3 regions of the Streptomyces sp. NPDC047886 genome follow, and region 3 is predicted to be linked to each of the others. Evidence: riboswitches for the same ligand, from Rfam matches in the RefSeq annotation. Region 3 holds a riboswitch; each other region holds the start of a gene.

Region 1 (9,436 bases), on a different contig from region 3:
GGCGGCGCGCTCGCCACCGGCACCATCATCCAGCGGCTGTAGCGGCTGTAGCGGCTGTAGCGGCTGTAGCGGGGGCCGGCGGGGGCCGGCGCGCGCGGGTACGGGAAAGGCCCCGGTGAGTTCGCTCACCGGGGCCCTCACGCGAAGGCGGCGCTATGACGCGCGCTATGACGCGCGGCGGGGCGTGACGCGCCCTATGACGCGGCGCTACGAGACCGCAACCGCGGCTCAGTACCAGCCGTTGGACTGCCAGAAGGACCAGGCGTCGCACGGGCTGCCGTAGCGGTCGTTCATGTAGTCCAGGCCCCACTCGATCTGGGTGGCCGGGTTCGTCTTCCAGTCCGAGCCCGCGGACGACATCTTCGACGCGGGCAGGGCCTGGACCAGGCCGTAGGCGCCGGACGAGGCGTTGGTGGCGGTGTGGTTCCAGCCGGACTCATGCTCCACGATCTTGCTGAAGCACTGGTACTGGCCGGCCGGGACCATCTTCTTGGCGATCTCCTGCGCGGAGGTCGCGGCCGAAGCCGGAGCCGTCGCTCCCATGACAGCGCCCGAGGCACCCAGCAGCACGGCTGCGGCGGCGACGGCGGACTTCTGGCGGGCGGAGAAACGGCTGGCGATGGAGCGGAACACGAAGCGACCTAACGTCGGGGACAAGGGCGTCTCAGGCATGCCGGAACCAGAGCCAGGGGCTTGGGGAGTGGCCTGCCAGGGGGCGTTCCGATGCGATCGGTGCCCGGCGACATCACCAGAGAAGCAGCCGGGACGCACCGACGCAACGACCCCCCTGTACGAGGCGGGGCCGGAGACGCGGCCCCGTGCGCACCGCCGGCGCCGACCGGTCAGCGCAGGTCGCCACGGGCGGACCGGGGGTCCGCCGAGACGCCATCGGGGCTACTAACCCGGCTCGTATGTGACGTGGGTCGCGTGGGGCGCCTCACCCCGAAAGGTGCCCTATGCGGCTTCTGGGGGCCTTCGAATGTGACCTGGGCCTCGAACGCGGCCCGCCGAGTCGCCCGCCGCAGCGCCTTCAGAACCGTCGATCCGATGGTCAGGACGAGGACCACGGTGAGCGCCGCGCGGCCCGCGTCCCACCCCAGGGAGGTCGCCGCGCAGTACGCCACGAACCGCACCAGGTTCTCGCGCAGCGGGTCACCGGCCTGGAAGGAGATGCCGCTGCCCATGCCCTGGAGCAGCACCCAGCCCTGCAGGTTCATGATCGTGCCGTACGCGAACGCCGCCACCGCCCCGTACAGCGCCAGCGTCAGCAGCTCGGCCCGGCCCCCGATCCTCCGGGGCAGCAGTCCAGCGCCCATCGTGAACCAGGCCATCGACAGCATCTGGTACGGCATCCACGGCCCCACCCCGCCCGTGAGCAGGGCCGACGCGAACATGGTGACCGCGCCCAGCACGAACCCGAACCCGGGGCCCAGCACCCGGCCGCTCAGCACCATCAGGAAGAACATCGGCTCAAGACCGGCCGTACCCGCGCCCAGCGGGCGCAGCGCCGCCCCGACAGCGGCCAGCACCCCCAGCATCGCCACCGCCTTGGCGTCCATGCCCTGGTCGGCGATGGTCGCCACGACCACCCCGACCAGCAGCGGCAGCAGCGCCGCGAACAGCCACGGCGCGCTCCCCGACCGGTCCGCGAGGCTCGACGCGCCGTCCGCCAGCAGCGGCCAGCCGAACGCGACCACCCCGACGGCGCTGACCAGGACCAGGGCGACGACCGACCGGGGCCCGAGCCGTACCGGCCGCACCGTGCCGTGGCCGGTCACAGCGCCGCCCCCACCTGGGCGACGGTCAGCCACGGCTGCGGCGCGAGGATCTTCGTGACCTGCGGCGCGAACGCCGGCGACGACACCACCACCTCGGGTGTCGGCCCGTCCGCGACGACCTCGCCGTCGGCGAGGATCACCACCCGGTGCGCCAGGTCCGCCGCCAGCTCCACGTCGTGCGTCGCCATGACGATGGCGTGCCCCCGCGCGGCGAGACCCTTCAGGACCTCCACCAGCCGGGCCTTGGCGGCGTAGTCCAGGCCCCGGGTCGGCTCGTCGAGGAGCAGCACCGATGGCCGCCCGGTCAGGACGACGGCCAGCGCGAGCGCGAGCCGCTGCCCCTCGGACAGGTCGCGGGGATGCGCGTCGTCCGGGACGCCGGGCAGCAGCTCGGACACCAGCGCCCGGCAGGCGCCGGGAGCGGCGCCCGCGTCGGCGTCGGCCGCCGCGCACTCGGCGGCCACGGTGTCCGCGTACAGCAGGTCGCGCGGCTCCTGCGGGACCAGACCGACGTGCCGGATCAGGGTGCGCGGAGGGGTGCGGTACGGGGCCAGGCCCGCCACGAGGACGGTGCCCGACGCGGGCTCGACCATGCCCACCAGCGCCCCGAGCAGGGTCGACTTGCCGGCGCCGTTGCGCCCCATGAGGGCCACCGTCTCACCGGCGCGTACGTCCAGGTCGACGCGGCGCAGCGCCTCGACGCGGCCGTGCCGCACAGCAAGCCGGTCCACGTGGACGACGCCCTCGTCCGCGACGCCCCGGGCGGACGCGCCCCCGGGCGGGCACGGAGCCGTTCCGGCGGCGCGCCGCCGGAACGGCCACCACGAGCGACCCTCCGCCGAGGGCGGCCGCTCCTCCGCCGAGGACGCCGTACGGGACTGAGCGGCGAGCCCCGCCACAGCGGACCCACCGGCCTGGACCGCCCCGCCGGACCCCACCGACCCGCCAGCCTGCACCGCCCCGCCGGACTCCACCGACCCACCGACCCCGCCGGACCCACCAGCCCGGACCGCCTCACCGGACCCACCGGCCTGGCCCGCCCCGCCGGACCCCCCAGCCTGGACCGCCCCGCCGGACCCCCCAGCCCGGCCCGACCCGCCAGCCCGGCCCGACCCGCCAGCCCGCGCCGGCCCGCCGGGGTCGGCCTCGCCCATCGCGTCGGCCAGGCGCTCCCGCAGAGCGCCCGCGCGGCGGCGGGCGTCGCGGACCGTGAGCGCGGGCGGTGACCAGCCGGCCAGCCGGGACAGTCCCACCACCGGCGGGTACACGGGGGAGACCGCCATCACATCGGCGGGCGCGCCGACGACCAGCGGCGTGCCCGGTGACCGCAGCAGGGCGACCCGGTCCGCGTACTGCACCACCCGTTCCAGCCGGTGCTCGGCCATCAGCACCGTCGTCCCCAGGTCGTGGACCAGCCGTTGCAGCACCGCGAGCACCTCTTCGGCGGCCGCCGGGTCCAGCGCCGACGTCGGCTCGTCGAGGACCAGCACCTTCGGGTGCGGGGTGAGCACCGAGCCGATCGCGAGCCGCTGCCGCTGGCCGCCGGACAGCGTCGCGATGGGCCGGTCCCGCAGGTCGGCGAGGCCCAGCAGGTCGAGGGTCTCCTCGACCCGGCGGCGCATCACGGCGGGCGCGAGGCCCAGCGACTCCATGCCGTACGCGAGTTCGTCCTCGACGGTGTCGGTGACGCAGTGGGCCAGCGGGTCCTGGCCCACGGTGCCGACCAGGTCCGCCAGCTCGCGCGGCCGGTGGGTGCGGGTGTCGCGGCCGTCGACGGTGACCCGTCCGCGCAGTGTGCCGCCGGTGAAATGCGGGACGAGCCCCGACACGGCACCCAGCAGGGTCGACTTGCCGACCCCGGACGGGCCGACCAACAGGACGAGTTCGCCCTCGGGGACGGTCAGGTCCACGTCCCGCAGGGCGGGCGCGGCCGCGCCGTCGTAGGTCACCGACACGTTCTCGAACCGGATCACCGGGACTCCTCGGGGGCAGGGGCGACGGGCACCGGCGCGACGACCGCCGGCACCAGGCCCACCAGGACGGACAGCGCGGGCAACAGCGGCAGTTCGGGCGCGGCGAGCGGTACGACACCGGGCCGCAGCGCGTCCGTGGCGTACCCGGTGGCCCAGATCATCAGGCCCGCGACGGCGATCCCGGACGCGGCGACCAGCCAGGTGCGCACGCCCCACCGGTCGGGCCGGTAGCGGGTGCGCGGCGAGCGGCGCCCGCCCAGCCACAGCCCGACGAGCGCGGCGGCGAGCCCGGCGGCGGCCAACGGCAGCCCGTACCGGGCGCCTTCCGCGGCGAGCAGCCCGTACGATCCGGCCGCGACGCCGAGCAGCCCGCCGAGGGTGAGCACGGTGGTGGTGTGCCGTACGGCCGCCGGCACCTCGGCCGTACGGCCGTAGCCCCGCGCGTCCATGGAGGCGGCCAGCGCGATCGACCGCTCCAGCGCGCCCTCCAGGACCGGAAGACCGATCTGGAGCACCGCACCGATCCCGCCGGTCGCGCGGCCGCGCAGCCGCCGCGCGGTGCGCAGCCGCACCACGTCGGCGACCAGGTTCGGGGCGAACGTCATCGCGACGACGACGGCGACCCCGATCTCGTACAGCGCGCCCGGCAGCGACTTCAGCAGCCGCGCCGGGTTCGCGAGCGCGTTCGCCGCGCCCACGCAGATCAGCAGGGTCGCCAGCCTCGCCCCGTCGTACAGCGCGAACACCAGTTGCTCGGCGGTGACCCGGCCGCCGATCCGCACGCCCTGCGCCCAGTCGGGCAGCGGCACCTCGGGCAGCGTGAACAGGGGATGCGTCCCGGGGATCGGCGAACCGAGCAGGGTCGAGAAGACCAGCCGGATGGCCACGACGGCGAGACCCAGCTTGATGAACGCCCCGTACGAGCGGGCCCACGGCGCGTCGGTGCGCCGTGCCGCCACCACGTAGCCGGCGACGCCGACGATCAGCCCGAGCAGCAGCGGGTTCGTGGTGCGGGACGCCGCCGTGGCCAGGCCGATGGCCCACAGCCACCACGCGCCCGCGTGCACGGCGTTACCCCGGTGCGCCTCGGGCGCCCGCCATGTCGTCCGGCTCATCGGCGACGGCGGCGGGCCTGTACGACGGCGGCGGCACCGAGGGCGACGACGGCCGCGAGACCGGCGACGACACCCAGCGAAGGACCGCCGTCGACCTGCCGCTCCGCCGACCCGGTCTCCGACGCGGCGGGGGAGGCGGGGGAAGCGGAGGGCGCCGTGGTCGCGGGGCCGGACGCCGCGCCGGACGGCTCGGTCGCCACCCTCTCCCCGCACCCCTTCTCCGGGTAGCCGGTGATCGCGCACAGCAGCGCCTGGTTGTTGTAGCGCAGCGGCGCGGCGACGGCGGCCAGCGCCTCCGCGCTGGTCGCGTCGGTACGGACCTGCGCGCAGGCGGTGCGCCGGGCGGGCGGGGTCTCGCCGTCGGGGGCGTGGTCGGGGACGCCGAAGTCGACCACGACCCCGACCCGCTTGGTGCCGTCCTTGGCGGGCACGGTGCCGCAGACCGCGTCGAAGGAGGGCTGCTGGCGCGGTCGCGCCGCGTCCCCCGAGTCGGCGCTCACCGCGAACCGGTAGCCGTCGACCGTGCCGTCGGCCGGCCGTGCGGTCGCCGGGCCCTGCGTGGCGTAGCTCCAGGTGCCGTCCGTCCCGGACTGCCAGAACGACCAGTACCGGTATCCGGCCGCCTGCGCGGGGCCCGCCGCGAGCAGCAGCACAGCGGCGAGCCCGGCCAGCACGGCGGTCAGCCGGGTGGACACGGCGGTCGGCCGCGCGGCGCGCGTCGTGACGGGCGGCGGGCCGCCGGCCCGCCCGCGTACCGCAGCGGTCACGGCTGCCGGTTCTTGTTGCGGCCGCTGAGCAGGAAGCCGATGCCCATGCCGGCGACGAGGAAGATCCCGATCATCAGCCAGACGTTGATGCCCTCGTCCTCGCCCCGCTCCTCGTCCTTCTTCGGCTCGACGGCGGTCGGAGTGGCCTCCGGTGTCGACTCCGGCGTGGGGCCGGTCGCGTTGAGGCGCGCCACGAGGTCGACGCCGCCGAAGTCGCGGGGGTCGGCCTCCATCGCGTGCGCGGCGAAGATCAGCTGTGCGTACGCGGCGGGGCCGCCGTCCTTCGCCCAGGCGGCGGAGTTCCGGGTGAGCCACTTCAGGGCCCCGGCGGCCTTGTCGCCGTGCCCGGCCGCCGCCACGGCCACGACGGCGTCGGCGGTGTTGCCGATGTCGGGCTGCGGGGCGGTGGGGGACGCGGCGCCCGGCATGGGCGGCAGGTCGAGGTGGCCCTTCGCGGCCAGCACGGCCGCCAGGTGCGCGGCCCCGTTGCGGGCGGCCCGCTCGGCGCTCGGCTTGGCGGTGTCCTCGCAGGTCGGTGCCTGGTACGGCGTCACGCCCTTGGCGGGGACGCGCTTGCCGAGACCGGCGAGCACGGCGGCGGCGGTGGCGTCGTCGTTGGCGACGAGCGTGCCGTCCTGGGCGGGCTGGTAGGCGAAGGCGCCGGGGCCCGCCTTGGCGTCGCACGGCAGCGCGAACGTGAGGAGCGCGTCGTAGGGGTTCTTGCCGCTCGCCGAGCGCATGTCGCCGGGCTTGACGCCCACCACGGACAGGGCGCCGGTGACGAGGGACGTGGAGTTGGCGTCACTGGGGCCGCCCGGGTTGTAGCTCCAGCCGCCGTCCTTGTTCTGGGCGTTCTTCAGCCAGGAGGTGGCCGCGCGCATGGCCTTGGTGACGGGGTCGGTCTCGCCGTCCGCCGTCTCCGGCTTGTCGAGCCCGGCGAGTGCCTGGACGGCGACGGCGGTCGCGTTCGTGTCGAGCGGGGTCGTCGCGTCGCAGGGCTTGGCCGGGTCGGGGCGGTAGGAGGGGAAGCCGCCGCTCGCGCACTGCTGCCCGAGCAGCCAGTCCACGGACTTCTGGGCGGGCTTCACCTGGGTGAGCTTCTGCGCCACGAAGGCCAGCGACTGCCGCCACACACCGTCGTACGTGGGGTCCTTCGTGCCGTAGAGGCCGGAGGGGACGACGACGGGCGCGGGGCTCGGCGTCGGTGCGGCGTGGGCAGCGGGGGCGACGGCCGCGCCCCCGGTGAGCAGTACGGCGGTGGCCGCGGCGAGCGCCGCGGGGCCGCGGCGAGCGGTGGTCATGACGGGTGGCCCTCCTGTGGGGCCGGGGGCCGGGCACGCGAGGGCACCGGGCTCCGGCTCCGTATTCCTCGACGGTGCCGGCCACCGGGTGGCCCCCGGTGACACGAGCCGGTCACGCGCCCGTACGGGGCATTCCGGCTCGCCACCTGAGGTGGGTCACGGTTGCGGGTCAGCGCCGGATTTGCACCGGCTTCCCCCCGTACGGGCATGGACGACTCGCACACTCTACCGGCCCGTACTCCGGCCGGTGCGGGACGCCCGGCCCGCACTCGGCACCCGGTCGGCACTACCCCCCGGCTGTCTCCAGGCCACCCCCCGCGGTCCGTCCGGCCGCCCGCCCGGTGTCCCCGCGCGCCAGGTACGCGACCGGGTCGCTGCCCGGCACCGGCTCGGCGCGGCCGCGCTCGACCAGGTGCCGGATGTGGGCCTCGGCCTCCGCGACGGCGATGTTCCGCGAGCCGTACGGGATCCGGGCCCACGGCCGGTTCCACTCCATGCGCTCGGCGAGCTGCCAGGGTGTGCGGGGGGCGGAGAGCAGGCCGAGCAGGGCGGTGAGCCGGGCCTCGTGGTGGGCGAGCAGCTCCCGTACGCGGGCGGCGGCGCCGGTGAAGGCGTGCTGGTGCGCGGGGAGCACCTCGGCGGCCCCGAGGCGCCCGATCCGCTCCAGCGAGTCGAGGTAGTCCCCGAGGGGGTCGGTGGCGGTGGTGTCGTCGGGGTCCTCGTACAGACCGATGTGCGGGGAGATGCCGGGCAGGAGATGGTCCCCGGAGAAGAGCCGCCCGTGGCCGGGCAGCATGGCCGGGTGCTCCTCCTCCAGGTGCAGGCACACATGGCCGGGGGTGTGGCCGGGTGTCCATACGGCACGGAGTCTGCGGCCCGCGAGGTCGAGCCGCTCGCCGGGGACGATGTCCCGGTCGGGCAGGGCGGGGCGCAGGCCGGGCAGGGTGGCGGCGTCCGCGCCGGCCGCCAGCAGCGGCGCGGTGTGGTGTGCGGGGGCGCCGGCGGCGGTCAGCTTGGCGGCCAGGTAGGCGAGCCAGGTGCCGGGCGGTGCCGACCGGGTGCGGCGTACGACGGCGGTGTCGGCGGGGTGCATGGCGATCCACGCGCCGGACGCCTCCCGTACCTGGCCGGACAGGCCGTGGTGGTCGGGGTGGTGGTGGGTGATGACGACGCCGTGGACGTCCGCGACGGAGGTGCCGAGCGCGGTGAGCCCGGCGGCCAGGACGTCCCGGGAGCCGGGGTCGTCCCAGCCGGTGTCGATCAGGACCGGCCCGCGATCGGTGTCGAGGACGTGGACGAGGGTGTGGCCGAGGGGGTTGTCCGGGATGGGGACCGCGATGCTCCAGACGCCTCCGCCGTGCTCGGTCACCCGCGCCATGAGACCCCCTCGTCGCCACCGCCGTACGGTCGGCCATTGCCCACTATAACGAGAACTGGTATCAGTTCTGAAACAGCGTCAGAAACAGACTCGCAGAACTGACGCAGTATCAGAAGACGTGCCGGAAGACGGGTGGTCGACGATGACCGAGCTGGTCGAACACGGGGAACTGTTCATCGGCGGCAGGTGGACCGCCCCTCTGGGCGAGGCCGTCATCGAGGTGGTCTCGCCGCACACGGAGGAGGTCATCGGCCGGGTCCCGCACGCCTCCGAAGCGGATGTGGACCGGGCGGTCGCGGCCGCGCGCCGCGCCTTCGACGAGGGGCCCTGGCCCAGGATGCCGCTGGAGGAGCGGATCGCCGTCGTCACCCGCGTCAAGGACGCCGTCGCCGTGCGGCACGAGGAGATCGCCCGGTCGGTCAGCGCGCAGAACGGCTCACCGTACTCCTGGAGCGTCCTCGCGCAGGCGCTGGGCGCGATGATGGTGTGGGACGCGGCGATCACCGTCGCCCGGGACTTCCCGCACGAGGAACGGCGGTCCGGTGTCCTCGGGCCGATCCTGGTGCGCCGGGAGCCGGTCGGTGTCGTCGCGGCCGTCGTGCCGTGGAACGTGCCGCAGTTCACCGCCGCCGCGAAGCTCGGTCCCGCCCTGCTCGCGGGCTGCACCGCGATCCTCAAGCCGTCGCCCGAGACGCCGCTCGACGCGTACATCCTGGCCGCGATCGCCGAGGAGGCGGGCCTGCCGGAGGGCGTGCTGTCGATCCTGCCCGCCGACCGGGAGGTCAGCGAGTACCTGGTCGGGCACCCCGGCGTCGACAAGGTCTCCTTCACCGGGTCGGTCGCGGCGGGCCGCCGCGTCATGGAGGTCGCCTCCCGCAACCTCACCCGGGTCACCCTGGAGCTGGGCGGCAAGTCGGCGGCGGTGATCCTGCCGGACGCGGACCGCGAAGCGGCGGTCGCCGGGATCGTCCCGGCCGCGTGGATGAACAACGGCCAGGCGTGCGTGGCGCAGACCCGGATCCTCGCGCCGCGCGCCCGGTACGAGGAGTTCGCCGACGCGTTCGCGGCGGCGGCCGGAGCCCTGGTGGTCGGCGACCCGCTCGACCCGGCGACCCAGGTCGGCC
Region 2 (9,436 bases), on a different contig from region 3:
GTGTCCTCCACCAGCTTGATCACGCCCTCGTTCCCCGCCTTGTGGATCCAGCCGCGCGAGGACGACGGGACCTGGGCGGTGCCCGTGCGCACGGGGACGCCCAGCTCGCGGGCCGCGTGCTCGGTGAGGCCGACGGAGCCGACCTCCGGGTCGGTGAAGGTGACGCGCGGCAGGGCGCGGTAGTCGGCCTCGGGGCCGGGGACGCCGAGGATGTCGCGGACGGCGACCTCTGCCTGGTACATGGCCACATGGGTGAACGCGCCCTTGCCGGTCAGGTCGCCGACGCCCCACACGCCGTCGGCCGCGCGCATCCGGCCGTCCACGTCGAGCGCGCGGGCGTCCCGGTCCAGGCCGACGGTCTCCAGGCCGAGGCGGGACAGGTCGGCCCGCCGCCCGGTGGCCACCAGCAGCCGCTGGGCGGTCAGCTCGTCGCCGCCGTCCAGGGTGAGCCGGAAGGTGCCGTCGGCGTGGCGTACGCCGGTGGCGCGGGCCCCGGTGCGCACGGTGACGCCCTCGCTCCGCAGGACGTCCGTGACCAGCGCCGACGCCTCGGGTTCCTCCGGGCTCATCAGCCGTTCCATGGCCTCCACGACGGTCACCGCCGTGCCGAAGCGGGCGAACGCCTGCGCCAGCTCGACGCCGATGGCGCCGCCGCCCAGCACGAGCAGTGACGCGGGCGGTTCCTCGGCGGCGACCGCGTCGCGGTTGGTCCAGTACGGGACCCGGTCCAGGCCCGGTACCGGCGGGATCTGCGGGCGGCTGCCGGTCGCGAGGACGACACCGCGCCGCGCGGTGAACACCCGCCCGTCGACCTCGACGCGGCCGGGTCCCGCCAGGCGGGCGCGGCCGCGGACGAAGCGCCCGCCGGTGCCGGTGAAGCGGTCGACGGCCGCCTTGTCGTCCCAGTCGTCGGTGGCCTCGTCGCGGATGCGGGCGGCGACGGGGGCGAAGTCGGGTGCGACCTCGGTCCTTCCGGCCATCCCGGGGACGCGCCGGGCCTCGGCGAGGAGATTGCCGGCCCGGATCATCATCTTGCTGGGGATGCACGCCCAGTACGGGCATTCGCCGCCGACGAGTTCGGCCTCGATCCCGACGACGCCGAGCCCGGATCCGGCGAGCCGCCCGGCGACGTGCTCTCCGCCCACACCCATGCCGATCACCACGACATCGGCGTCGTGTGCCGGATCCTGCCCCATCGGCGGCCTCCTCGGTCCGTGATCCCCCACGCGTCCGTCGCCCTCGCGCCCCAGGGGTTCCCTCCATGCTGATCGTTACGCGCCGGAACCGCTCGTTCCGGGGGCCGGCGGCGTGCCTTCCCGAAGAATCGGGACAAAGAGGGGAGAAATATCTGCACGAAGCGTGCTGGTGCCGTCGGCGGGAGAATCGGATGCGTGTGCTGCTCGTCCACCCGAGTGCCCTGATGTACTCGGAGATCTTCCTCCGTCTGGAACCCCTCGGGCTCGAACGGGTGGCTGCCGCGGCACGCGACGCGGGCCACGAGGTCCGCGTGGTCGATCTCCAGGTCCTCTCCCGCGCCACCCTGGACCGCGAGCTGAGCGCGTTCGCCCCTGAGGCGCTCGGCATCTCCCTGAACTATCTGGCGAACATCCCCGAGGCCATCGAGATCGCCCGGCAGGCCAAGGCCGCCCTGCCGGGGTGCTTCGTCTTCTTCGGCGGTCACAGCGTCTCGTTCATCGCCGACCACGTGCTGGACCAGGCGGGGGGCGCCGTCGACGCGATCGTGCGCGGCGAGGGCGAGCCCGCCGTGGCACCGCTGCTCCAGGCCGCGCGCGACGGCGGGCTCGGCGGCGTCCCCGGAGTCGTCAGCGCGGACGGACGCGGCCCCGCGCCGCTGCTGCTGGAGAGCCTCGACCGGCCGCGTCCCGCACGTGACCTCATGCGCCGGCGCGACCGCTACTTCATCGGCGAGCTCGACCCGTGCGCCTCGATCGAGTTCACCCGGGGCTGCCCCTGGGACTGCTCGTTCTGCTCCGCCTGGACCTTCTACGGGCGCAGCTACCGCAAGTCCTCCGCCGAGGCGGCCGCCGACGAGATGGCGTCCATCAGGGAACCGAACGTCTTCATCGTCGACGACGTGGCGTTCATCCGTCCGGAGCACGGCCACGGGATCGCCGCCGAGCTGGAGCGCCGCCGCATCCGCAAGCGCTACTACCTGGAGACACGCAGCGACGTCCTCCTGCGCAACGAAGAGGTGTTCGAGCGCTGGACGCGGCTGGGGCTGCGCTACATGTTCCTGGGCATGGAGGCGATCGACGCCGAGGGCCTGGACCTGTACCGCAAACGGGTGAGCCCGGACGACAACTTCCGGGCGCTGGAAGTGGCCCGCCGGATGGGCATCATGGTGGCGATCAACCTGATCGTGGACCCGGCGTGGGACGAGGAGCGCTTCCGGCTCGTCCGGGAGTTCGCGCTGGCGGTGCCCGAGATCGTGCACCTGACGGTCATGACGCCGTATCCGGGCACGGAGATCTGGCACACCGAGGCCCGCCAGCTGACGACCCGCGACTACCGCCTCTTCGACATCCAGCACGCGGTCGTCCCGACGAAGCTGCCCCTGGAGGTCTTCTACCGGGAGCTCGTACGCACCCAGGCCGTGCTGAACCGCAAGCACCTGGGACTGCGTACGGCGATCGGCGCCATGGGGGTGCTGGGACGCAACCTGCTGCGCGGGCAGACCAACTTCGCCCGGATGCTGTGGAAGTTCGGCAGCGTCTACAACGTGGAACGCCAGCTGGCGGACCACCGTCGTCCCGTGGAGTACGAGCTGCCGCTCCCCCGGCACCGGGCCACTCCCCCGGCACGGCAGGACCTGTACATCCACACGCGGCCGCCGGCCCCCGTCCGTCACCGCCCGGAAGCGGGCCTCGGCGAAGCCTGACGGGGGCGTGCCCGCCGCCCCCGCACCGGGGCGGCCGCGCTGCCGGTCCGGCCTCCTCACCGTACGGCCGGGGTGCCGGCCGTGCCGTACGCGGCGGCGACCTCGTCGACCTGCCGGTAGCCGGTGCGCAGCAGGAACGTGGCGAGCCGCCCGTAGGACTTGGCGCCCAGGATGAAGAAGTGGCTCTCCGGGGTGCGGAGCCCCTCGATGCCGGAGACCGGCTGGGCGAGGCAGTCCGTGCCGCCGGCCGCGAGGAGCGCCGCCGACAGGTTCATGGGCGCCCCGGTGGCGTAGCACTCGTGGACCTGGAGCTGGCGGTGGAGCGTGGGGTCGCCGGTGTAGCCGGTGAGGGAGACCACATGGTCGGCGAGGACCTCGTGGGGGCCGGACGGGGTGGCGAGGCGGGCGCGGATCCGCCGGCCGTCCGGGGGCAGGGAGCGCACCCGGGTGCCGGTGTGGACGGTGACGCGGTGGTGCGCGCCGGCGGCGAGTGCGCGGGAGGAGTCGACCAGTGCCTGGCGGCCGGGCAGCGTGTCGTTCGGCACGGCGCCCCAGTCGGGCGCCGGGGAGCGGACCGCCCAGACCACGCGGGTGCCGGGGAGTGCGGCGAGGTCGCGGGCGGCGGTCTGGGCCGACTTTCCGGCGCCGACGAGGAGGACGGTGCCGGCCCAGCGGCCGGGGCCGTCCACGGCGGGGAGTGCGCGGACGACCCGGCGGCCGAGTCCGCGTTCGCCCGGGGCGGGGATGCCGCCGTCGCCGAGGGTGTTGGGCCGGCCGTAGGTGCCGGTGCAGTCGAGGACGAGGTCCGCCTCGGCGGTGTCCTCGCCGTCGGGGGTGTCGAGGAGGAGGGTGAAGGGGGCGGCGGCCCGGGTCTCGGTGCCGATCTCCTCGTGCTTGAGGAGCCCGGCGCGGGCGACGCCCGCGACGCGGGTGCGGGTCCTGACGCGTCCGGCGAGCGCGGGCAGGGCGGCGACCGGGTCGAGGAGCCGGTCGGCGAGTTCGGCGCCCGTGGGGCAGTCGCCGCCGTGCGGCGCGCCGGGCAGGTGGGCGCGCATCCGGGGCGAGACGTCGAGGTCCCAGGGGGTGAACAGGCGCACATGGCCCCATTCCCTTTCCGTCCGCCGTTCTCCGGGCGGATCCGGGGCATCGGGCGGTCCGTGTCCCCGCCGGGAAGGTGCCGGGAACGCGCCGGGCGGCCCGTCCCGGGAGTATCCGGCGCGTCACGCGTGAAGAATGGCCTCCAGCAGCACACCTGGTACCCGTCGCGAGGAGATTCCGGTGAGAATGCTCATCAACGTTCCCGAGACCGTCGTCGCCGACGCGTTGCGCGGGATGGCGGCCGCGCACCCCGAGCTGACCGTCGACGTGGACAACCGGGTGGTCGTCCGGCGGGACGCGCCGGTCGCCGGGAAGGTGGCGCTGGTCTCCGGCGGCGGGTCCGGGCACGAGCCGCTGCACGCCGGGTTCGTCGGGCCCGGGATGCTGTCGGCGGCCTGTCCCGGTGAGGTGTTCACCTCACCCGTGCCCGATCAGATGGTGCGGGCGGCCGCCGCGGTGGACAGCGGTGAGGGAGTGCTCTTCATCGTGAAGAACTACACGGGTGACGTCCTGAACTTCGACATGGCCGCCGAGCTCGCCGAGGACGAGGGCGTGCAGGTCGCCAAGGTGCTGGTGGACGACGACGTGGCGGTGTCCGGCAGTCTGTACACGGCCGGGCGGCGGGGTACCGGCGCCACCCTGTTCGTGGAGAAGATCGCGGGCGCGGCCGCCGACGAGGGCGCTCCCCTGGCGCGGGTCGAGGCGATCGCCCGTCAGGTCGTCGCCGGTTCGCGGAGTTTCGGCGTCGCCCTCGGCGCGTGCACGACGCCCGCGAAGGGCAGCCCGACCTTCGACCTGCCGCCCGGCGAACTGGAACTCGGGGTCGGCATCCACGGCGAGCCGGGGCGGGAGCGGCGCCCGATGATGACGGCTCGGGAGATCGCCGACTTCGCGGTGGACGCCGTACTGGCCGACCTCGACCCGCAGGGGCCGGTACTGGTCCTGGTCAACGGCATGGGGGCGACCCCGCTGCTGGAGCTGTACGGGTTCAACGCCGAGGTGCAGCGGGTGCTGGGAGAGCGGGGTGTGGCGGTGGCCAGGACGCTCGTCGGGAACTACGTCACGTCGCTGGACATGGCGGGCTGTTCGGTGACCCTGTGCCAGGTGGACGAGGAGACGCTTCGGTTGTGGGACGCGCCGGTGCGGACGCCCGCGCTGCGGTGGGGGCGGTGACGGCCGTGCTGGACGCGGAACTCTGCCGGCGCTGGATGGCCGCCATGGCGGCGGCCGTGGACCGCGAGGCCGACCGGCTGACGGAGCTGGACGCCGCCATCGGCGACGCTGACCACGGCGCGAACCTGCGGCGCGGGTTCGCGGCGGTGGCGGCCGCCCTGGAGAAGGAGCCGCAGGACACGCCGGGCGCCGTGCTGACGCTGGCGGGACGGCAGTTGATCTCCACCGTGGGCGGGGCGTCGGGGCCGCTGTACGGGACGCTGCTGCGCCGGGCGGGCAAGGCGCTCGGTGACGCGCCGTCGGCGACCAGGGCCGAGCTGGCGGCGGCGCTCGGCGCGGGCGTGGCGGCGGTGGCGCAGCTCGGCGGGGCGACGGCCGGGGACAAGACGATGCTGGACGCGCTGGAGCCGGCCGTCACGGCGCTCGGGGACGTGTCGTTCGCGGCGGCCGCGCGGGCGGCCGGCGAGGGTGCCGTGGCGACCGTACCGATGCGGGCCCGCAAGGGCAGGGCGAGTTATCTCGGTGAGCGGTCCGTCGGGCATCAGGACCCGGGGGCGACGTCGTCGGCGCTGCTGCTCGCCGCGCTCGCGGAGGTGGCGGCATGACGTCCGTCGGAGCGGGCGCGCCGGTGGGTGTCGTCCTCGTCTCGCACAGCGCCGAGGTCGCCGCGTCGGTCGCCGCACTGGCCCGGGGTCTCGCCGGGGGCGGGACGACCGCGCCCGTGGCGGCCGCGGGCGGTGACGTGGACGGCGGGCTCGGCACCAGCGCCGAGCTGATCGCGCGGGCGGCGCGGGCGGTGGACGGCGGCGCGGGCGTGGCGGTCCTGGTGGACCTGGGCAGCGCCGTGCTGACGGTGAAGGCGCTGCTGGCGGAGGGCGACGATCTGCCCGCCGCGACCCGGCTGGTGGACGCGCCGTTCGTGGAGGGGGCGGTGGCGGCGGTGGTGACGGCGTCGGCCGGCGGCGACCTGGACGCGGTGGAGGCCGCGGCGTCGGAGGCGTACCGCTATCGCAAGGAATGAGCAGGTGCGGTTGTGATGTAGCTGGTCATGCCACTAATGTCACAGGGCCTTGGTGTACGGGAAACCGGTGTGGAACCGGTGCGGCCCTCGCCACTGTGATCGGGAAGTCCGGCTCCATCCCCCCGGGAGGCTCTGGGGGAAGCCACTGGACCTCCGGGGGAGACCTCGGTGTCCGGGAAGGCGGAGACCGGGCGGTACGACCCGTCAGCCAGGAGACCGGCCAGGGCGCGTTGTCCATCCACGAGGTGCTGGAGAGGGTCTCCTAACCCATGCATATAGCCGAGGGGTACCTGCCCCCCTTGCACGCGGCCGCCTGGAGCGTCGCGGCCGCTCCCTTCGTCGTCCACGGTGTCCGGGCCCTGACGCGGGAGGTCAGGGCCAATCCGGAGTCGACGCTGCTGCTGGGCGCGTCCGGCGCCTTCACGTTCGTCCTGTCCGCGCTGAAGATCCCGTCGGTGACGGGCAGTTGCTCGCATCCGACCGGTACGGGTCTGGGCGCGATCCTGTTCCGGCCGCCGATCATGGCGGTGCTCGGCACGATCACGCTGCTGTTCCAGGCGCTGCTGCTGGCGCACGGGGGGCTGACGACACTCGGCGCGAACGCGTTCTCCATGGCGATCGTGGGGCCGTGGGCCGGGTACGGGGTCTACCGGCTGGCGCGGCGGTCGGGTCTGTCCCTGATGCCGGCGGTGTTCCTGGGCGCGTTCGTCGCCGACCTGTCCACGTACTGCGTCACGAGCGCGCAGCTGGCGCTGGCCTTTCCCGACCCGAGCAGCGGCTTCGTCGGCGCGCTCGGCAAGTTCGGCGGCATCTTCGCGGTGACCCAGCTGCCGCTCGCGGTCAGCGAGGGCCTGCTCACCGTGCTGGTGACGCGGCTCCTCACGCAGTCCAGCAGGGGTGAGCTCGTCCGGCTCGGGGTGCTGCCCCGGGGCGGCGCCGAGAAGGAGGCCCAGGTCCGATGAGCCGTAACGCCAGGATCAACACGCTGCTGTTGCTGATCGTCGCGGCGCTCGCCGTGCTCCCGCTGGCCCTGGGGCTCGGCGACGGCAAGGAGGAGCCGTTCACGGGCGCCGACGCGCAGGCGGAGGCGGCGATCACCGAGAACGCGCCGGACTACGAACCGTGGTTCACGCCGCTGTACGAACCCCCGTCGGGCGAGGTGGAGTCGGCGCTGTTCTCGCTCCAGGCCGCGCTGGGCGCGGGCGTGCTGGCCTACTACTTCGGGCTGCGCCGGGGCCGTCGGCAGGGCGAGGCGCGGGCCCGCGCCGAGGCGGCGGAGCGCACCGCGGCCGAGGCCGCCGACCGGCCCGTGGCGGAGGAGTAGGCCGGGTGCTGCCCATCGACGTGGCGGCGCACAGCAGTCGCTGGCGCCGCCGCCACCCGTGCGAGAAGGCCGTGCTCGGCCTGGGGCTGACGCTGTGCGCGGTGGCGCTGCCGCCGTGGCCGGGCGCCGTCCTGGTGGCGGTGGCGGCCGTCGCGGTCCTGCTCGGGCCGGCCGGGGTGGCGCCCCGGCGGCTGTGGCGGGCGTGGCGCATCCCGCTCGGGTTCTGTGTGACGGGCGCGATCCCGCTGCTGTTCCAGGTGGGCGGCCCCGGCGGGTTCGTCGCCCTGGCCCCGGACGGCGCCGCGCACGCCGGGCGGTTGCTGCTGCGGACCTCGGCGGCGTCGCTGGGGGTGCTGCTGTTCGCGTTCACGACGCCGGTGTCGGACCTGCTGCCCCGGCTCGTACGGGCCGGGGTGCCGGCGCCGGTGGTGGACGTCGCGCTCGTCATGTACCGGATCAGCTTCCTGCTGCTGGACGCCGTCGTCCGGATCCGGCAGGCGCAGGCGGCGCGGCTGGGGCTGGCCGGCCGGGCGGCGGCGTGGCGGTCGCTCGCGGGCCTCGGCGCGACGGCGTTCGTCCGCGCCTTCGACCGGGCGGCGCGGCTGCAGACCGGTCTGGCGGGGCGCGGCTACGACGGGACGCTGCGGGTGCTGGTGCCGGAGGCCCGGGTGGACCGCCGGTTCCTGGCCGCGACGGCGGCGCTGCTGGCGGGTGTCGTCGCCGGCACCCTCGTACTCGAAAGGTTGCTGTGATGAGCGGGTCCGCCGTGGTCGAGCTGGTGGGGGCGGCGTACGCCTACGAGGACGGGCCGGCCGTGCTGAGCGGGGTCGACTTCGCCGTGCCGGAAGGGCGCTCGCTGGCGCTGCTGGGCCGCAACGGCGGCGGCAAGACGACGCTGCTGCGGCTGCTGAGCGGCGGGCTGCGGTGCGCGAGCGGCGCGCTGCGGCTGGACGGCGAGGACGTGGCGTACGACAGGAAGGGGCTGACCCGGCTGCGGACGACGGTGCAGCTGGTGGTGCAGGACCCGGACGACCAGCTGTTCGCCGCGTCCGTCGGGCAGGACGTGTCGTTCGGGCCGATGAATCTGGGGCTGCCCGAGGCGGAGGTCCGGGCGCGGGTCAGGGAGGCCCTGGAGGCGCTGGACATCGCGGCGCTGGAGGACCGGCCGACGCATCTGCTGTCGTACGGGCAGCGCAAGCGGGCGGCGATCGCGGGGGCCGTGGCGATGCGGCCGCGCGTGCTGATCCTGGACGAGCCGACGGCGGGACTGGACCCGCACGGGCAGGAACGGCTGCTGGAGGCCCTGGACCGGCTGCGCGGTTCCGGGACGACGGTGCTGATGGCCACGCACGACGTCGACCTGGCGCTGCGGTGGGCGGACGACGCGGCGGTGCTGACGCCCGGCGGGCTGCGCACCGGTCCGGTGGCGGAGCTGCTCGGGGACGGGGAGCTGCTGGACGCCGCGCGGCTGCGCCGCCCGTGGGCCATGGCGGTGGCGCGGCTCCTGCGGGGGCGCGGGCTGCTCGGCGCGGACGAGGCGGGGCCGCGCACCCCGGAGGAGCTGGACGCCTGGACGGCGGCGGTCGCCGGCGGCTGAGCGCGGGCGCCGGGGCGGGCTCGGGCGGGCGCCGAGGCGGGCGCCGGAGGGGGCTCGGGCCGGCGGGGGGGCGTTCGGGTCCCGGTGGGGGCTCGGCTCCGGCTCAGGTGGGGGTGCCCGGTGCGATCGGCTCCTCGGTGGTGCCGGCGGGCGCGGCGGGCGCCGCGCCGGGTTCGAAGCCGGCGAGTATCCGCTCCAGCGCCCGCTGGTCGGGCCCGACGAACGGATCGGTGTCGGGGGCGGCGCTGATGGTGTCGAGCATCCGCGAGCCGAGGCCGACGGCCGGCGGCAGATGCGTGGAGAGCACGATCTCCGGGTCCATGT
Region 3 (9,436 bases):
GGGCAGGGTGATGGTGACCGGGTCGGGAAAGTCCCCGGTCAGCAGGGCCGTGTACGCGGCGGTCGCGGCCGCCGTCGCACAGGCGCCGGTCGTCCAGCCCGACCGGAGGCCGGTGTGCTTGAGTTGGGCGCTGCGCCCCCCGCTCGTACTCATGGACGGTTCCCGATGCACGTGTTGATCCTCGGCGGCACCACCGAGGCCCGCCGCCTGGCGGAGACCCTCACCGGCGCCCACCACGGGACGGTACGGGTCACGAGTTCGCTCGCCGGCCGGGTCGCCGCCCCGAGGCTGCCGCCGGGCGATGTGCGGATCGGCGGGTTCGGCGGGGCCGAGGGCCTGGCCCGGTGGCTGTGCGAGCACCAGGTGGACGCGGTCATCGACGCCACTCACCCTTTCGCGGGGACGATCAGTTTCAACGCGGCGCGGGCCGCCGCCGCGTCCCATGTTCCCCTGCTGGCGCTGCGGCGGCCCGGGTGGACCCCCGTCGACGGCGACGCCTGGCATCCGGTCGCCTCGCTGGAGGAGGCGGCGCAGACGGCCCGCGCACTGGGCCGCCGGATCTTCCTGACGACCGGGCGGATGGGCCTGGCCGCCTTCGCCGGGGTCACCGACGCCTGGTTCCTGGTCCGTTCGGTGGACCCGCCGGAGCCCCCGCACCCCCCGCACCTGGACGTCCTGCTCGACCGGGGCCCGTTCACCCTGCCCGGCGAGCGCGAGGTGCTCCGTACGTACGGGATCGACGTCCTCGTCACCAAGGACAGCGGCGGCGCGGCGACCGCCCCGAAACTCACCGCCGCCCGCGAGGCCGGCCTGCCGGTCGTCATCGTCCGCCGCCCCCCGCCGCCCCCGGGCGTCCCGGTAGCCAGGACCGTCGAAGAGGCGACCACCTGGACGCTCGGCCTCCCCGCCTGAAGGCGCCGGGCGGGTGTCCCCCTCGCCTCCGGCCGTGCGGGGCGCGCCGGGCGGGCGCACCCTGGTTCCATGAGCGGAAGCGGACCTCCGTCCGGCCCACTGCGCGGGGCCCCCTGGGGCCAGGCACCGCGTGCGCCGGCCCCGCCCAGGTCCGGACGCAGGTCCGTTCTGACCCACTCGGCGGCCGCTTTCGGAGGCATGATCTTCGGAGTCCTGATCGGGCTTCCCGGTGACAACGCCGAGAACACGGCGGAACCCGGCCCCACCCGGACCGTGACGGCCACTCGGCACACTCTGGCCACAGGCTCCGCCGACCCCACCGCGAAGGACAGGACGCCCCCCGCAGGCGACATCCCCGGCGACGGCGTCTTCCTTGTCGGCGAGGACATCCAGCCGGGCACCTATCGCAGCGACGGGGCCGACACCGCCTTGTGCTACTGGGCCCGGCTCAGTGACACCACCGGAGAGGCCGACGACATCATCGCCAACGGCAATGCGAAGGGGCAGATCGTCGTCAAGATCGCCCCTGCTGACGCAGCGTTCGAGGCGTCGGACTGCAAGCCCTGGACGAAGATCGGGTGAGCCCCTGCGGCCCGGAGCCGGTCGTCAGAGGGGGTCCTGGGGGATGGCGTGGTGGGTGGTGCGGAGAGTGGTGAGGGCGGGGTCGTCGGGGGCGAGCGGGTTGTCGTCCAGGGCGGCGATGGCGCGGACGCCGATGCCCGTGCCGGTGGCGAACGCGGCGCGCATGCGGTGGGCGGCGGGGAGGGGGATCGGTGCGGTGGTGTGGGCGTGGTGCCGCTGGAGCAGGGTCATGGTGACGCCGGGCAGCACCGGGGCGGCGGGCCAGACGACGGTGCCCGTGTGGTCGACGAAGCCGATGTTCCAGGTCGGGCCCTCCGACACGTGGTCGTCCGGGCCGTGGAACAGGGCGTCGTCGTAGCCGGCGAGCTGGGCCGCGCGGCGGGCGTGCAGGGCGCCGAACAGGCCCGTGTGTTTCACGGCCGGGAGGTCGCGGACGTACGCGGTGGACCGCAGGCGCAGTGGGGGTGCCGGCAGCGCGCCGGCCGGGCGGGTGGTGACGAGGACGTGCGGTGTGCCGGGTGCGGCCGGGCGGCCGATGTCCAGTGCCGGGTCGAAGACCGTCACGCGGGCCATGACCGGTCCTGGGCGTCCCCCCACGGCCCGGCGGATGCGGGTACGGGTCAGGTCCGTGTCCAGGGGTACGCCGAACACCGTCGCGCAGTCCTGGGCCAGGCGCCGGAGGTGCAGGTCCAGGCCGCGTACCCGGCCGTCCTCCACGCGCAGGGTGGTGAAGTGGCCGTAGTTCGTGAGGGCGAGGGCCCTCAGCTCCTCCGGGGTGGCCGGACGGCCGTTCAGTTCCGTCACGTGCGTCACGCCGCCAGTGTGTCAGGGGCGCGGCGGCTCCGGCTCCAGATCCAGCCCCGGCTGCGGGTTCAGCTCCAGCTCCGCTACGACCTCGTCCTCGTCCATCTCTCCCGTGGGGCGGAAGCCGAGGGCGCGGTAGAACGGCTCGGGGCCGTGTTCGCCCGGCACCCAGCTCACCGTCACGCGTGAGCCGCCGCGCCGCCGGACCTCCTCGCACACCGCCCCCACCGCGAAGCGGCCGTACCCCCGGCCCTGCTCGCCGGCCGCCACGGCCAGCCGCCACAGCCCCGAGCGGGGCCGGTCGTCCGGGTCGTCGGGGTGGAACCGTACGTCGAAGAAGGCCATCACGAAGCCGACCAGCCGCTCACCGTCGAAGACCAGCCTCGGCCAGGCGACGTCGGGTTGCGCGTAAGCCTCCGCCAGCGACCTGGCCACCGGGGCCACGAACCGTTCCTGCTCGGGGCGGACGGTGAGGCGGCAGGCCGCCAGCACGTTGTCGGGAGTGACCTTCTCCAGGCGGAGGCGCGACACGGCAGGTGCGGAGGGAGGAGTCATGCGCGGCACCTTAGAGAGCCCGCGAGGGATGGGACGACCGAATTGATTCGGCCTCCGTGGCCCGTTCTCGGGGGTGGCCCCGCGAGTGCACGGCACAATCACCCGCGCATCAGGCGGTGTTCAGGTGCTCGCGGTGTTCACGTGTTCACGGTGTTCATGGTGTTCACGGTGTGCACGGTGTTCGCCCAGGACGCTCCAGGACACCGACCCCCCCAGCGCAGTGTGAGAGGTACCGAATGACGACGAAGACGAGCCCGCGCCGCTCCCGGCGTGCCGCGGCCCTGGTGGCGGCGGCCGCCTGTGGACTCCTCGGGGTGGCCGCGTCGCCCGCGGCCGCGGCGGAGCAGCCGACGCGCCAGGAGCTCACGGCGGACTGCGCCTCGGGCCTCGGCAAGTGCACCTTCAACTCGCCGAAGCTCGGCGAGGCGTATCTCGGCGAGTTCCGGCAGGTGTCCGACTCGCTGTTCAACTGCAGCTCGTCGGCCGTGACGCAGACGATGAGCTGGGACGACACCGTCGGCGCCACGGACTCCCTCGGGGTGTCCGTCACGGCGGGCGGCAAGATAGCGGGTCTGATCGACCTCAGCGTGACGGCGAACTACAGCCGCAGCTGGTCGAGCAGCCACTCGGAGAGCAGCTCGCTGACCATGACGGTGCGGCCGGGGGAGGTGGGCTGGATCTCCCGCGCCCAGGTGATGCAGCGGGTCACCGGAACCTGGCAGACCCACTACGACAGCCCCAAGTGGGGGCACTACTACTGGTTCTTCGGCGACACCGTCACCGGTCCCGCGAAGAACGGTACGGACGGGAAGAGCAACGCCGTGGTCGTGAAGACCCGCGCGATGACGGCCGCCGAGAAGCGGTCGTGCGGATCCGCGTCCGGCCAGGGAAGGGCCTTCCTGCGTTCCGGAGCCTAGGTTCCGGGAGGGGAAGGGGGCGGCACCCACCGTGGCGGCACTCCCCGTGGCGGCACCGCCCGTGCGGTGCCGCCCCCGGACCATCGCTCAGCCCTCCGGGTAGCGGCGGGGCGTCCAGGCCACCGTGCCGCCGTCGCCCCGCCGCACCGCCCGTGTCTGGGACGAGCCGATCAGCAGCAGGGTCCGCATGTCGATCTCCGCCGGGTCCAGCTCCGCCAGGGTGATCACCCGGACCGACTCCTCCGCGCCGCCCACGTCCCTCGCCACGACCACCGGCGTCCCGGGCGCCCGGTGCTCCAGGAGCAGTTCCCGCGCCTTGGCGACCTGCCACGTACGGCTGCGTGAACCGGGGTTGTAGAGCGCCAGCACCAGATCGGCGGCCGCCGCCGCGCGGAGGCGTTCCGCGATGACCTCCCACGGCTTGAGCCGGTCCGACAGGGAGATGGTGGCGTAGTCGTGGCCCAGCGGCGCACCCGCCTTCGCCGCCGCCGCGTTCGCCGCGGTGACCCCGGGGAGGACGCGGACCGGGACGTCCGCGTACTCCTCCTGCGACGCGACCTCCAGCACCGCCGTCGCCATGGCGAAGACACCCGGGTCGCCGCCCGACACCACCGCCACGCGCCGCCCGCGCCGCGCCAGGTCCAGCGCGAACTCCGCCCGCTCCGACTCCACCTTGTTGTCGGAGCCGTGCCGCTCCTGCCCCGGGCGCACCGGCACCCGGTCGAGGTAGGTGGTGTAGCCGACCAGGTCCGTCGCCGACGCCAGCGCGCCCCGTGTCTCGGGTGTGAGCCAGCGCGCGCCCGCCGGACCCGTGCCGACCACCAGGACCTCGCCCCGCCCGGACGGCTCGACCGGCGTGTCGATGCGGGACGGGAGCACCGCGACCGAGAAGTACGGCACCGATTCCGGGTCCACGCCCGACAGCGGCGCCGTGCGCTGGCCTTCCATGGTGGCCCGCTCGACGTAGTGCGCGTCCGCCAGCCGGCCCGTACGGTCCAGGGCGCGGCGCACCGTCGGGAACGTACGGCCCAGCTTCATCACCACCGCCGAGTCGGTGGCCGCGAGACGGGCCGTCAGCTCCTCCTCGGGCAGCGTGCCGGGGATGATCGTCAGGATCTCCTCGGCCTCCACCAGGGGCTTGCCGATCGTCGCCGCCGCCGCGCTGACCGAGGTGACGCCCGGGACGACCTCCGTGTCGTAACGGTGGGCCAGTCGCTTGTGCATGTGCTGGTACGAGCCGTAGAACAGCGGGTCGCCCTCGGCGAGCACCGCGACCGTCCGGCCCGCGTCCAGGTGCGCGGCCAGCCGCGCCGACGCCTCCTCGTAGAAGTCGTTCAGCGCGCCCCGGTACCCGCCCGGGTGGTCCGTGGTCTCCACGGTCAGCGGGTACATCAGGCGCTCTTCGACGTGGTCGTCACGGATGTGCTTCGCCGCGATGGAGCGCGCGATGGAACGGCCGTGCCGGGCGCAGTGGTACGCCACGACGTCCGCCTGCGCGATGACCTCCACCGCGCGGACCGTCATCAGCGACGGGTCGCCGGGGCCGAGCCCCACGCCGTACAGCTTGCCGGCCGCTGTTTCACGTGAAACCCGCGTGCTCATTCCGCCTCGCTCGCTATCGCGTTGATCGCCGCGGCGGCCATCGCGCTGCCGCCGCGCCTGCCCCGTACGACGATGTGGTCCAGCTTGAGCTCCGAGTCCGCCAGGGCGTCCTTCGACTCGGCCGCGCCGATGAAGCCCACTGGGATGCCGAGGACGGCGGCCGGGCGGGGCGCGCCCTTGGCGATCATCTCCAGCAGATGGAAGAGCGCGGTGGGCGCGTTGCCGATGGCGACGACCGAGCCCTCCAGCCGGTCCCGCCACAGCTCCAGGGCGGCGGCGCTGCGGGTCGTGCCCAGCTCGGCCGCGAGACCCGGGACCGACGGGTCCGACAGGGTGCAGATCACGTCGTTGTCGGCGGGCAGCCGCTTGCGCGTGACACCGCTCGCCACCATCTGCGCGTCGCACAGGATCGGGGCACCGGCCCGCAGCGCCGCGCGGGCACGGGACACCACCCGCGGGGTGTAGGCGAGGTCGCGGACCAGGTCGACCATGCCGCACGCGTGGATCATCCGCACGGCGACCTGGCTGACGTCGGCGGGCAGTCCCGCGAGATCCGCCTCGGCGCGGATCGTGGCAAAGGAGCGGCGGTAGATCTCCGCGCCGTCCTTCTCGTAGTCGAACACTCTGCTTCCGCTCATCTCTGTGCCTGTGCCTGCCCATGTGGCTGTGGCTGTGGCGTGGGCTGTGCCTGTGTGGGAGTGGGGGTGTGTCATGCGGTGGCGGTGCTTCCGGTGCTTCCAGTGCTGCCGGTGGTGCGTACCGTGATGTCGTACGTGCCGTCGGCGGTGGCCAGGACGTCCACCCAGTCGCCCTGCGGATGGCCGCAGCGGCGGGCGCAGCCCGACCAGTGGACGGGCAGCCCGTGCTCCAGCGGGCGCGCGTCCTCCCGTACGTCGGCCAGGGCCTTGCCGCAGCCCGGCCGCCCCGTACAGGCGCTGACCCCGAGCCACGGCGAGCCGGTACGGGTGAGGAAACCCGCCTCGTCCAGTTCGGCCAGCCGTGCCCCGGCCGCCGCCCGGTCCGCGAACCCGGGCAGGACGAAGCCGCGCCAGGGCGTCACCCGCACCTCGTCGTCCGGCGCGGGCAGCAGCGCCCGCGCCTGGGCGGTGGTGACCCGCCCCAGGGGCGCGACGACCGACACGGCCCGGTCGGCGATGACGCCGGGCTCGGGCGGGGCGCCCACGGGAAGCGTGCCCGGCGCGGTGGCCTCGGCCGCCACGCCCGCGCGCTCCAGGTACTCCGTCACGTTCACCTCGATGGACTGCCCCGCCGGCAGCTCCGCCATCCGCCAGGCGCCGTTTCCGGCCTCCCGGGCGGCCGCGAGGAACGCCTCGGCGGCGGCGAGCGCGGCCCTCGGGGCGTCGGCCCCGGACACCCGCCACGACCGGGCCCGGTCCGCGCCCCCGATCCGTACCAGAGCGCGGCCGTCCGGCTCTGCGAGCAACGTCACATCGCCGCCCAGGCCGGCCACGTCACCGCGCCCGTCGTCCACGGCGAACAGGAAGCGCCCTGACAGCGCCGTCGTCCACGCCTCGGCGCACAGCAGCGCGTCCAGCTCGCGCGCCCACACGTGCGCGTCCCCGTACGCCCGTCCGTCGATTCCGGCGAGCGGCGAGACGACCATGTTCCGGATCCGCTCGTGTGCCGCCGACGGCAGGAGACCGGCCTCGTCGAGGAGTTCGGCGAGGGCGGTGCCGCAGTCGTCGGGCAGCCCGCGCAGGTCGATGTTGCCGCGCGAGGTGATGCCGAGGCCGCCGTCGCCGAGCCGGTCGGCCGCGTCGGCCAGCACGGAGAGTTGACGTCCCGTCAGTACGCCGGTGGGCAGGCGGAGCCGGGCCAGTCCGCCGTCGTCCGCGCTGTGCAGCCGCAGTGCGCCGGGGCAGGCGTCACCCCGTTCCCGGACTTGGCCCCGGACTCGGTCCCGGACGAGGCCCCGGACTTGGCCCCGGACTTGGTCCCGGACTTGGCCCCGGACGTGGTCCTGCCCGGCGGCCCGCTCCGGTGCCCGCGTGGAGGTCCGCACAGGGGCCTGTGCGGGGGCCTGTGCTGGAGCCTGTGCTGGGGTCCGTACGGCGTCCGGTATGCGGGATTCGCCCCCGTCCGGGGGTGTTGTCGGTGTGGGCGGCATGGCGGCGAGCATACGCGCAGCCTCTACTATGCAGACGGCACAGGGTCCCAGGACCCTAGGGAGGAAGCCCGGTGAGAATCCGGCGCGGTCCCGCCACTGTGAACCGGACCCCACGGCCCGGTGAGCCAGGAACTCCCGCCGTCCTCACGACCACCCGGGGCGCGGACACCCCGAGGAAGGCCAGGCACGCGCATGATCCTGCTCCTGTCGCACTCCGACACCGACCTGCTGAGCGCCCGCGCGGCCGACGGCCCCGTCGCCTACCGGTTCGCCAACCCCTCCCGGCTCTCCCCGGACGAGCTGCCCACCCTCCTCGACGGCGTCGACCTCGTCGTCGTACGCCTCCTCGGCGGACTGCGGGCCTGGGAGGAGGGCCTCGACCTGCTGCTGGCGCAGGACCGGCCCGTCGTCGTGCTCACCGGCGAACAGGCCCCCGACGCCCAGCTGATGGCGGCCTCCACCGTCCCCATCGGCGTCGCCACCGAGGCGCACGCCTACCTCGCGCACGGCGGACCGGACAATCTGGCCCAGCTCGCCCGATTCCTGTCCGACACGGTCCTGTTGACCGGCCACGGCTTCGAGCCGCCCGCCGCCGCCCCCACCTGGGGTCCGCTGGAGCGCGAGCCGAGGAACACCGACGGCCCCACCGTCGCCGTGCTCTACTACCGCGCCCACCACATGAGCGGCAACACCGCGTTCGTCGGCGCCCTCTGCGACGCCGTCGAGGACGCGGGCGGCCGGGCCCTCCCCCTGTACGTGGCATCCCTGCGCGCCCCCGAACCCGAACTCCTCGACCGGCTGCGCGGCGCCGACGCGATCGTCACCACCGTCCTCGCGGCCGGCGGCACCAAGCCCGCCGCAGCCCAGGCCGGCGGCGACGAGGACGCCTGGGACGCCGGCGCGCTCGCCCGGCTCGACGTGCCCGTCCTGCAGGCCCTGTGCCTGACCGGGCCGCGCAGCGCCTGGGAGGAGAACGACGAGGGCCTGTCCCCGCTCGACGCGGCCAGCCAGGTCGCCGTCCCCGAGTTCGACGGCCGCCTCATCACCGTCCCGTTCTCCTTCAAGGAGATCGACGAGGACGGGCTGCCCGCCTACGTCGCCGACGCCGAACGCGCCGCGCGCGTCGCCGGGATCGCCGTACGCCACGCCCGGCTCCGCCACATCCCCAACGCGGACAAGCGCCTCGCCCTGGTCCTCTCCGCGTACCCGACCAAGCACTCCCGCATCGGCAACGCGGTCGGCCTCGACACGCCCGCGTCCGCCGTGGCGCTGCTGCGGCGGCTCCGCGAGGAGGGCTACGACTTCGGGCCCGTGGAGGACATCCCGGGTCTCGTGTCGGGCGACGGCGACGAGCTGATCCGCGCCCTCATCGAGGTCGGCGGCCACGACCAGGACTGGCTCACCGAGGAACAGCTCGCCCGCAACCCCGTCCGCATCCCCGCCGCCGACTACAAGCGCTGGTACGCCACGCTCCCGGCGGAGCTCCGCGCACACGTCGAGGAGCACTGGGGGCCCGCGCCCGGCGAGATGTTCCTCGACCGGTCCCGCACCGCCGAAGGCGACCCGGAAGGCGACATCGTGCTCGCGGCGCTGCGCCGCGGGAACCTGCTGATCCTCATCCAGCCGCCGCGCGGCTTCGGCGAGAACCCGATCGCGATCTACCACGACCCGGACCTGCCGCCGTCCCACCACTACCTGGCCGCCTACCGCTGGATCGCCGCCCGCGCGGAGGACGGCGGGTTCGGCGCCGACGCCATGGTCCACCTCGGCAAGCACGGCAACCTGGAGTGGCTGCCCGGCAAGAACGCCGGTCTGTCCGCCGCGTGCGGCCCGGACGCCGCGCTCGGCGACCTGCCGCTCGTCTACCCGTTCCTCGTCAACGACCCCGGCGAGGGCACCCAGGCCAAGCGGCGCGTGCACGCCACGCTCGTCGACC

Evidence for each region. Region 3 has a riboswitch for cobalamin ahead of cobN (cobaltochelatase subunit CobN). Riboswitches for the same ligand answer to the same signal wherever they lie in the genome.
Region 1: linked by a shared signal. The riboswitch ahead of ACGF5U_RS02750 (prenyltransferase/squalene oxidase repeat-containing protein) and the one ahead of cobN (cobaltochelatase subunit CobN) in region 3 are both predicted to bind cobalamin.
Region 2: linked by a shared signal. The riboswitch ahead of ACGF5U_RS16770 (energy-coupling factor ABC transporter permease) and the one ahead of cobN (cobaltochelatase subunit CobN) in region 3 are both predicted to bind cobalamin.

What each region holds. Positions count from the first base shown of each region.
Region 1 covers NZ_JBIDCF010000001.1:616,459-625,894, reverse strand. The annotation lists gene ACGF5U_RS02780 (steroid 3-ketoacyl-CoA thiolase) at 1-42, shown strand, start outside; gene ACGF5U_RS02775 (transglycosylase SLT domain-containing protein) at 229-672, opposite strand; gene ACGF5U_RS02770 (ECF transporter S component) at 843-1,778, opposite strand; gene ACGF5U_RS02765 (ABC transporter ATP-binding protein) at 1,775-3,751, opposite strand; gene ACGF5U_RS02760 (energy-coupling factor transporter transmembrane component T) at 3,748-4,866, opposite strand; gene ACGF5U_RS02755 (SCO2322 family protein) at 4,863-5,633, opposite strand; gene ACGF5U_RS02750 (prenyltransferase/squalene oxidase repeat-containing protein) at 5,630-6,934, opposite strand; cobalamin riboswitch at 7,042-7,171, opposite strand; gene ACGF5U_RS02745 (MBL fold metallo-hydrolase) at 7,221-8,312, opposite strand; gene ACGF5U_RS02740 (aldehyde dehydrogenase) at 8,455-9,436, shown strand, end outside.
Region 2 covers NZ_JBIDCF010000004.1:398,072-407,507, reverse strand. The annotation lists gene ACGF5U_RS16800 (dihydrolipoyl dehydrogenase family protein) at 1-1,196, opposite strand, end outside; gene hpnR (hopanoid C-3 methylase HpnR) at 1,388-2,899, shown strand; gene ACGF5U_RS16790 (hypothetical protein) at 2,956-3,996, opposite strand; gene dhaK (dihydroxyacetone kinase subunit DhaK) at 4,178-5,170, shown strand; gene dhaL (dihydroxyacetone kinase subunit DhaL) at 5,176-5,775, shown strand; gene ACGF5U_RS16775 (PTS-dependent dihydroxyacetone kinase phosphotransferase subunit DhaM) at 5,772-6,191, shown strand; cobalamin riboswitch at 6,197-6,431, shown strand; gene ACGF5U_RS16770 (energy-coupling factor ABC transporter permease) at 6,461-7,153, shown strand; gene ACGF5U_RS16765 (energy-coupling factor ABC transporter substrate-binding protein) at 7,150-7,515, shown strand; gene cbiQ (cobalt ECF transporter T component CbiQ) at 7,521-8,267, shown strand; gene ACGF5U_RS16755 (energy-coupling factor ABC transporter ATP-binding protein) at 8,267-9,112, shown strand; gene ACGF5U_RS16750 (MBL fold metallo-hydrolase) at 9,216-9,436, opposite strand, start outside.
Region 3 covers NZ_JBIDCF010000003.1:334,344-343,779, reverse strand. The annotation lists gene ACGF5U_RS13145 (cobalt-precorrin-5B (C(1))-methyltransferase) at 1-153, opposite strand, end outside; gene ACGF5U_RS13140 (cobalt-precorrin-6A reductase) at 166-912, shown strand; gene ACGF5U_RS13135 (hypothetical protein) at 1,111-1,494, shown strand; gene ACGF5U_RS13130 (aminotransferase class IV family protein) at 1,519-2,307, opposite strand; gene ACGF5U_RS13125 (GNAT family N-acetyltransferase) at 2,320-2,853, opposite strand; gene ACGF5U_RS13120 (hypothetical protein) at 3,090-3,770, shown strand; gene ACGF5U_RS13115 (precorrin-2 C(20)-methyltransferase) at 3,858-5,372, opposite strand; gene ACGF5U_RS13110 (precorrin-8X methylmutase) at 5,369-6,010, opposite strand; gene ACGF5U_RS13105 (cobalamin biosynthesis protein CobG) at 6,082-7,395, opposite strand; cobalamin riboswitch at 7,525-7,654, shown strand; gene cobN (cobaltochelatase subunit CobN) at 7,693-9,436, shown strand, end outside.